DNA from 2 places in the Streptomyces sp. NPDC049687 genome. Region 2 is predicted to be linked to the other one. Evidence: predicted binding sites of a transcription regulator. Region 2 holds the regulator's gene; the other holds the start of a gene.
What was found. The regulator HspR, encoded in region 2, represses chaperone genes until heat shock. The targets are predictions, from matches to a motif close to TTGAGNNNNNNNNNCTCAA.

Region 1: a site for HspR is predicted at 1,923-1,941, ahead of lon (endopeptidase La). Genes of this name have one in related genera too.

Annotation. Positions count from the first base shown of each region.
Region 1 covers NZ_JBITLN010000015.1:19,916-23,326, reverse strand. The annotation lists gene lon (endopeptidase La) at 1-1,900, opposite strand, end outside; gene ACIBVL_RS34990 (DUF5954 family protein) at 2,371-3,390, shown strand.
Region 2 covers NZ_JBITLN010000003.1:346,942-350,352, forward strand. The annotation lists gene ACIBVL_RS11495 (fibronectin type III domain-containing protein) at 1-933, shown strand, start outside; gene ACIBVL_RS11500 (heat shock protein transcriptional repressor HspR) at 1,035-1,487, opposite strand; gene dnaJ (molecular chaperone DnaJ) at 1,493-2,665, opposite strand; gene grpE (nucleotide exchange factor GrpE) at 2,699-3,355, opposite strand; gene dnaK (molecular chaperone DnaK) at 3,352-3,411, opposite strand, start outside.

The DNA of each region.
Region 1 (3,411 bases), on a different contig from region 2:
CGGCCAGGGACGCCTCCACGTAGAGCACGTCACCGCCGGCGCCGGTGACCGCGAGGCCCGTGGCCACACCCGGCACGGCCGTCCGCCGCTCGGCCGGGTCCTGGGCGGACTCGGGCACGTGGTGCGGCCGGCCGATCAGACCGCGCAGGTCCGCGTCGGTGATGGTGAACGGCAGCTCCCGCTCGCCCAGTTCGTGCTGGGCGGCGACCTTGCGCAGCAGCCGGGCGATGGACCGCTCCAGGGTGCGCACGCCCGCCTCGCGGGTGTACTCGCCGGCGAGCTTGCGCAGCGCGCTCTCGTCGAGGACGACCTCGTCGTGGTTCAGGCCCGCCCGCTCCAGCTGGCGCGGGAGCAGGTGGTCGCGGGCGATGACGACCTTCTCGTCCTCGGTGTAGCCGTCGAGGCGGACCAGCTCCATGCGGTCGAGCAGTGCCTCCGGAATGGCTTCGAGCACGTTGGCGGTGGCGAGGAAGACGACGTCCGACAGGTCCAGCTCCACCTCCAGGTAGTGGTCCCGGAAGGTGTGGTTCTGCGCCGGGTCCAGGACCTCCAGGAGGGCCGCGGCCGGGTCGCCGCGGAAGTCGGAGCCCACCTTGTCGATCTCGTCGAGGAGCACCACCGGGTTCATGGACCCGGCCTCCTTGACGGCGCGCACGATCCGGCCGGGCAGGGCGCCGACGTACGTACGGCGGTGGCCCCGGATCTCGGCCTCGTCGCGGACACCGCCGAGGGCGACCCGGACGAACTTGCGGCCCATGGCGTGCGCCACGGACTCGCCGAGGCTGGTCTTGCCGACGCCGGGCGGTCCGACGAGGGCCAGGACGGCACCTCCGCGCCGTCCGCCGACGACACCGAGGCCGCGCTCGCCGCGCCGCTTGCGCACGGCCAGGTACTCGGTGATGCGCTCCTTCACGTCCTCCAGGCCCGCGTGCTCGGCGTCGAGGACCGACTTGGCGCCCTGGATGTCGTACCGGTCCTCGGTCCGTTCGTTCCACGGCAGTTCGAGGACGGTGTCCAGCCAGGTGCGGATCCAGGAGCCCTCGGGCGACTGGTCGCTGGACCGCTCCAGCTTGTCGACCTCCTTGAGGGCGGCCTCGCGGACCTTCTCGGGCAGGTCGGCGGCCTCCACGCGGGCGCGGTAGTCGTCGGACTCCTCGCCCTCCTGCTCGCCGTTGAGCTCGCGCAGCTCCTTGCGGACGGCCTCCAGCTGGCGGCGGAGCAGGAACTCGCGCTGCTGCTTGTCGACGCCCTCCTGGACGTCCTTGGCGATGGTCTCGGCGACGTCCTGCTCGGCGAGGTGGTCGCGCAGCTGCTGGGTGGCGAGCTTCAGACGGGCCACCGGGTCGGCGGTCTCCAGGAGCTCCACCTTCTGTTCGGTGGTCAGGAACGGCGAGTAACCGGAGTTGTCGGCGAGCGCGGAGACGTCGTCGATGGCCTGGACGCGGTCGACGACCTGCCAGGCGCCGCGCTTGCGCAGCCAGGCGGTGGCGAGCGCCTTGTACTCCTTGACGAGTTCGGCGACATGACCGGGCAGCGGCTCGGGGACCGTCTGGTCGGTCCTCGTGCCCTCGACCCACAGGGCGGCCCCCGGACCGGTGGTCCCGGCGCCGATCTTCACGCGGCTGCGGCCGCGGATCAGCGCGCCCGGGTCGCCGTCGGCCAGCCGGCCGACCTGTTCGACGGTGCCGAGCACACCCGTGCTCGCGTACGTCCCGTCGATGCGGGGCACCAGCAGCACCCTCGGCTTGCCCGGTTCCGAACGGGCGGCGGCCTGGGCGGCCTCCACCGCGGCGCGGACGTCGGTGTCGTTGAGGTCCAGCGGAACCACCATGCCGGGGAGTACGACCTCGTCATCGAGAGGCAGTACGGGCAGGGTGAGCGATGCGGACGTCGAAGCCATGATCTCCCCTTCGGCAGTCAAGTTGAGCTATGCCGACTCAATGCACATGAGCCTTCGAATGTTCCCCACGATGGCGCCCGTTCGCTGTGGGCGATCACGGAGGGCGGGGCGGGAGCTCACACCTACCTTCAGCCCGTCATGGACGGGGGGAATTCCCAGGCATTACGGCGGGCGGGACATGGACCGGTTTTCAGGCTCGGGTTGACGGCTGAGTCGTCTCGCGCGGCGCCGCACCGCCGTGACCGAGCCGTCGCACCGCGGCGGCGGTCGTCGACCTGATCGAGACCTCCTCCTCCACCGCCGTCGCGGCGTCGGCGCCCTCGTCATACGGACGCGCGGGGCGCTCGGGGGCGCATCGTGGGGTGTTCCGCGGGCGGATGCGCCTCCCCGCTCCAGCCGCCCCTCCCCCGGGCCCGCCCACTTCCGGCATTCGGCCCGAAGCGGTCGCGTGCCGCGACCACAATGCGCGTATGACCGATGACTGGAAGCGACGACTCGACGCGCTGCACGCGGAGCTGGTGCGCCGGGACGACCCGGTCGCCTGGGTGACGGAGGCGGATGCCGTGGAGGCCTCCCGGCGCTATCCGCACATCGCGCTGCGCGGGCCCGTCTTCGGTGTCGCCGCCCGGGACCCCGCCGCCGCCGAACCGCGCTGGCGGCTGCTGCAGCCGATGGTGGACGGCATGCCCCAGCAGGCCCGGGACGGGCTGAACTCGTACCTGTGGTTCACGGCGAAGGACGGCACGGACGACCCGGCCGTCCGGCGCGCCCTGCTCGCGGCCGTGTCGGTGCTGGAGCGGGACCCGGCCGACGAGGTGGAGGCGCTCGGGGTGCGCTACCGGGTCGTACGCGGCGACGAGTTCGCGCGGACCGGCGAGGACGGCCTGGAGCCGCCCCGGCCCACCGATCCGGAGCCGGTGACCCCCTCCTGGGAGGAGCGGATCGGCGTCCCCTCGCCCGACGTCGGCTTCGCCCTGGACCCGGGCCGGGACGAGGGGCCGATGGCGGGCGCCCTCTGCCTGGGTCTGCGCGACTTCGTGTACACGGGCGCCCGCTTTCCCCCCGAGGTGCGCGCGGACTCCGCCCGTGCCGCCACCACGCATCCGGACGTGGTCCGGCTGCCCGTCGGTTTCGCGGTGGCCGAACGCGGCGACACCGGCTGGACCCCGCGCGGCTCCCTCCACCCGACCCCGCACGACGCACGCCGCTCGCTGTACGACGGGATGGCGCGCGTCTGGGCGATGCTGTACCGCTTCGACGACCGGAAGAAGGCCCGCTACGCGCGCGCCGCCGAGGCGTTCCGGGCGGCCGGGCGGGCCGACGAGGTGAGCGTGGAGGACCGCCTGTTCCGGGTCTGCCGCGTCGAGCGCATGGTCCGGATGGGCCCGGACGGCCCCGAACCGCCCCGTCGGTCGGACGTCGACGAGTACGGCCCGATGAAGATCCACCCGACTCTGCGGGAGGACGGCACGGTCCGGTACGACGACTGACCGGCGGGCGCGCGGTACACC
Region 2 (3,411 bases):
CGGGCGTACGACAAGGCGGGCAACGAGTCGGCGGGTTCGGTGGACAGGACCGTCGCCACCGTGGACAGGACGGCGCCGGCCCAGGTCAGCGGCCTGACGGCGACGGCCACGACGGCGGGCAACTCGCTCCTGTGGCAGGCCGGTTCGTCCACGGACGTGCACCACTACGAGGTGTGGGGCGCGCCGGAGGGCCGGCAGGACCAGGACGGACCGGAGACCGTGTTCGGGACGTCGTTCACGGACGCGCTGGCGGAGCCGGGGACGGCGTACCACTACACCGTGCAGGCCGTCGACGCCGTGGGCAACGTCGCTACGGCCTCCGCCCCGGTGACGGTCACCCGCCCCGTCCCCTCGACGGTCGTCGCCCCGACGAACGTCCGGGCGACGCCCTCCGACGCGTCGACGACCGTGTCGTGGGCCTCGGACACGGCGGACGCGACGGGCCTCCGCGTCTACCGGCGCACCTCGGCGACCGGCGCCTGGTCCCTGATCGCCGCCCCCGCGACGGACTCGTCCTCGTACGAGGACACGACCGCCCCCAAGGGCAGGGCGTACTACTACGTCACCGCGGTGGACGCCACGGGCGCGGACTCGGCGCCCTCCACGGAGACCGTCGTCGACCGCCTCTCCCCGGCCACGGCGACCGGCCCGGCCGCGCCGACGCTGACGCTGGTCTCGGCCGGCATTCCCGCACGTCAGGCCATCCAGGTCACGGCGGCTCCCGGCGCGGGCGACGAGGGACGCGGCCTGCGGGGCTACTCCTGGGAGATCGGCGGCGCCTGCGGCTCCAGCGGCACCCGGCTGTCCGCGACGGGTGCCATCAGCTGGACGCCGCCCTACAACGGCCCCTGCGTGATCACCGTGTACGCCGTGGACGCCTACGGACGTCAGGGCGGGCAGAGCTCGTCGCTGGAGTTCTTCGTCGGCCGCTGAGGTGCCGGTACCGTCCGGTCCGTCATGATCATCACGGGTGTCCGGACGGCTGAGGGCCCGGAGGTCGTCGTCTACCTCCGGGCCCTCACGCGTGTCGGTCCTCAGTCCGAAGTGCCCTGTCGCTTCGGACGCCACACCACCAACGCGCTGGTCTGCTGGACCTCCTGGTACGGGACCAGGTCCCGGCGGTAGGAGGCGTGGACCGCTGCCTCGCGCTGCTGCATCGCCGCCGCCGCGCCGTCCAGGGCGGACTGCAGTTCCGCGACCCGGGACTGCAGGGCGGCGACCTGGTTCTCCAGCTCGATGATCCGCTTGATGCCGGCCAGGTTGATGCCCTCGTCCTGCGACAACTGCTGGACGGTGCGCAGCAGTTCGATGTCGCGGGCCGAGTAGCGGCGGCCCCGGCCGGCCGTGCGGTCGGGGGAGACCAGGCCGAGGCGGTCGTACTGGCGCAGCGTCTGCGGGTGCAGGCCGGAGAGCTGGGCCGCCACCGAGATGACGTAGACCGGGGTCTCCTCGGTCAGTTCATACGGGTTACGTCGACGGCCGTCCATCACTGTCAAGCTCCCTTCGCGGCCTCGAACAGCTCCGCCCGCGGATCCTCGCCCGCGGTCGCCTCGCGATACGCCTCGAGCGCGTCACGAGCCTTCCCCGACAGGTCCTTCGGCACACTCACCTCGACGGTGACCAGCAGGTCGCCGCGGGTGCCGTCCTTGCGGACAGCGCCCTTGCCCCGCGCCCGCATGGTGCGGCCGTTGGGCGTGCCGGGCGGCAGCTTGAGGGTCAGGGACGGGCCTCCGAGGGTGGGGACCCTGATCTCGCCGCCGAGGGCGGCCTCGGTGAACGTCACGGGCACGGTGACCGTCAGGTTGTCGTCCTTACGGCCGAACACCGGGTGGGTGCCGACGTGGACGACGACGTAGAGGTCGCCCGACGGGCCGCCGCGTTCGCCCGGTGCGCCCTTGCCGCGCAGGCGGATGCGCTGGCCGTCCGTCACCCCGGCCGGGATGCGGACCTGCATCGTGCGGGAGGACTTCGCCCGGCCGCTGCCCTTGCACTCCAGGCAGGGGTGCTCGGCGATCAGGCCCCGGCCCTTGCAGTCGGGGCAGGGGTCGGTCAGGGAGAACCCTCCGCCCGAGCCCCGCGCCACCTGGCCCGTACCGACACAGGTCGGGCACACGCGCGGTGTGCCGTTCTTGTCGCCGGTGCCGGAGCACGCCTTGCACGGGGACTGCGAGGACATGCGCAGCGGGACCGTCGCGCCCTCGATCGCCTCCGTGAAGGTCAGGGTGACCTCGGTGTCGATGTCCTGGCCGCGCCGGGGCTGGGTACGGGTCGTACCGGTGCCGCCGCGGTTGAACAGGCCCCCGAAGACGTCACCGATGCCGCCGCCGAAGCCGCCGGAGCTCCCGCCCTGGGCGCCGCCTCCGAAGAGGTCGCCCAGGTCGAAGTTGAAGGAGCCGCCGGCGCCCGGCCCGGGACGGAAGCCACCGCTGCCGAACAGGGCGCGCGCCTCGTCGTACTCCTTGCGCTTCTTGGGGTCGCCGAGGACGTCGTTCGCCTCGGAGATCTCCTTGAAGCGCTCCTCCGCCTTCGCGTTGCCCTTGTTGGCGTCCGGGTGGAACTCGCGGGCGAGCTTCCGGTACGCCTTCTTGATCTCCGCCTCGGTGGCGTCCTTGGGGACGCCGAGGACCTTGTAGAAGTCCTTCTCGATGAAGTCCTTGGTGCTCATCCCCGACGCCCCTCCTTCCCTTCGGTGTCTACGTCAGCCCTCCTCAGGGCCGTTGTCCTTCTCGTCGCCGGTCTCGGCGGAAGCCTCCTCGGCCTTCACGGTCTGCGCCCCGGGCTGGGGTTCGGCCACCGCCACCCGCGCGGGGCGGATGGTGCGCTCGCCGATTCGATACCCGGGCTGCAGAATCGCCACGCACGTCGTCTCCGTGACGTCGGGCGCGTACGAATGCATCAGGGCCTCGTGGATCGTCGGGTCGAAGGGCTCGCCCTCCTTGCCGAACTGCTGCAGGCCCATCTTGGCGGCGACGGTCTCCAGCGACTCGGCGACGGACTTGAAACCGCCCACCAGTTCGCCGTGTTCCCGGGCGCGGCCGATGTCGTCGAGCACGGGCAGGAGCTCGGTCAGGAGGTTCGCGATGGCGATCTCCTTGACCGCGATCCGGTCGCGCTCGACCCGGCGGCGGTAGTTCTGGTACTCGGCCTGGAGGCGCTGGAGGTCCGCGGTGCGCTCGCCGAGCGCGGTGCGCACCTGGTCCAGCTGGGCCACCAGACCCGCTGTCTGGTTCGCGTCCCCGGCCGGGGCCGCCCCCTCCCCGGAAGAGGAGGCGGCGGCCTTCGACTCGGCGTCTTCAGGGGTGGCGCCGGAGGGGACGTCGGGCTTCTCCTCGAAGCCCGGGGTCTCCTCCGTCACGCGGCACCGTCCTTGCGCTCGTCGTCCACGATCTCGGCGTCCACGACGTCGTCCTC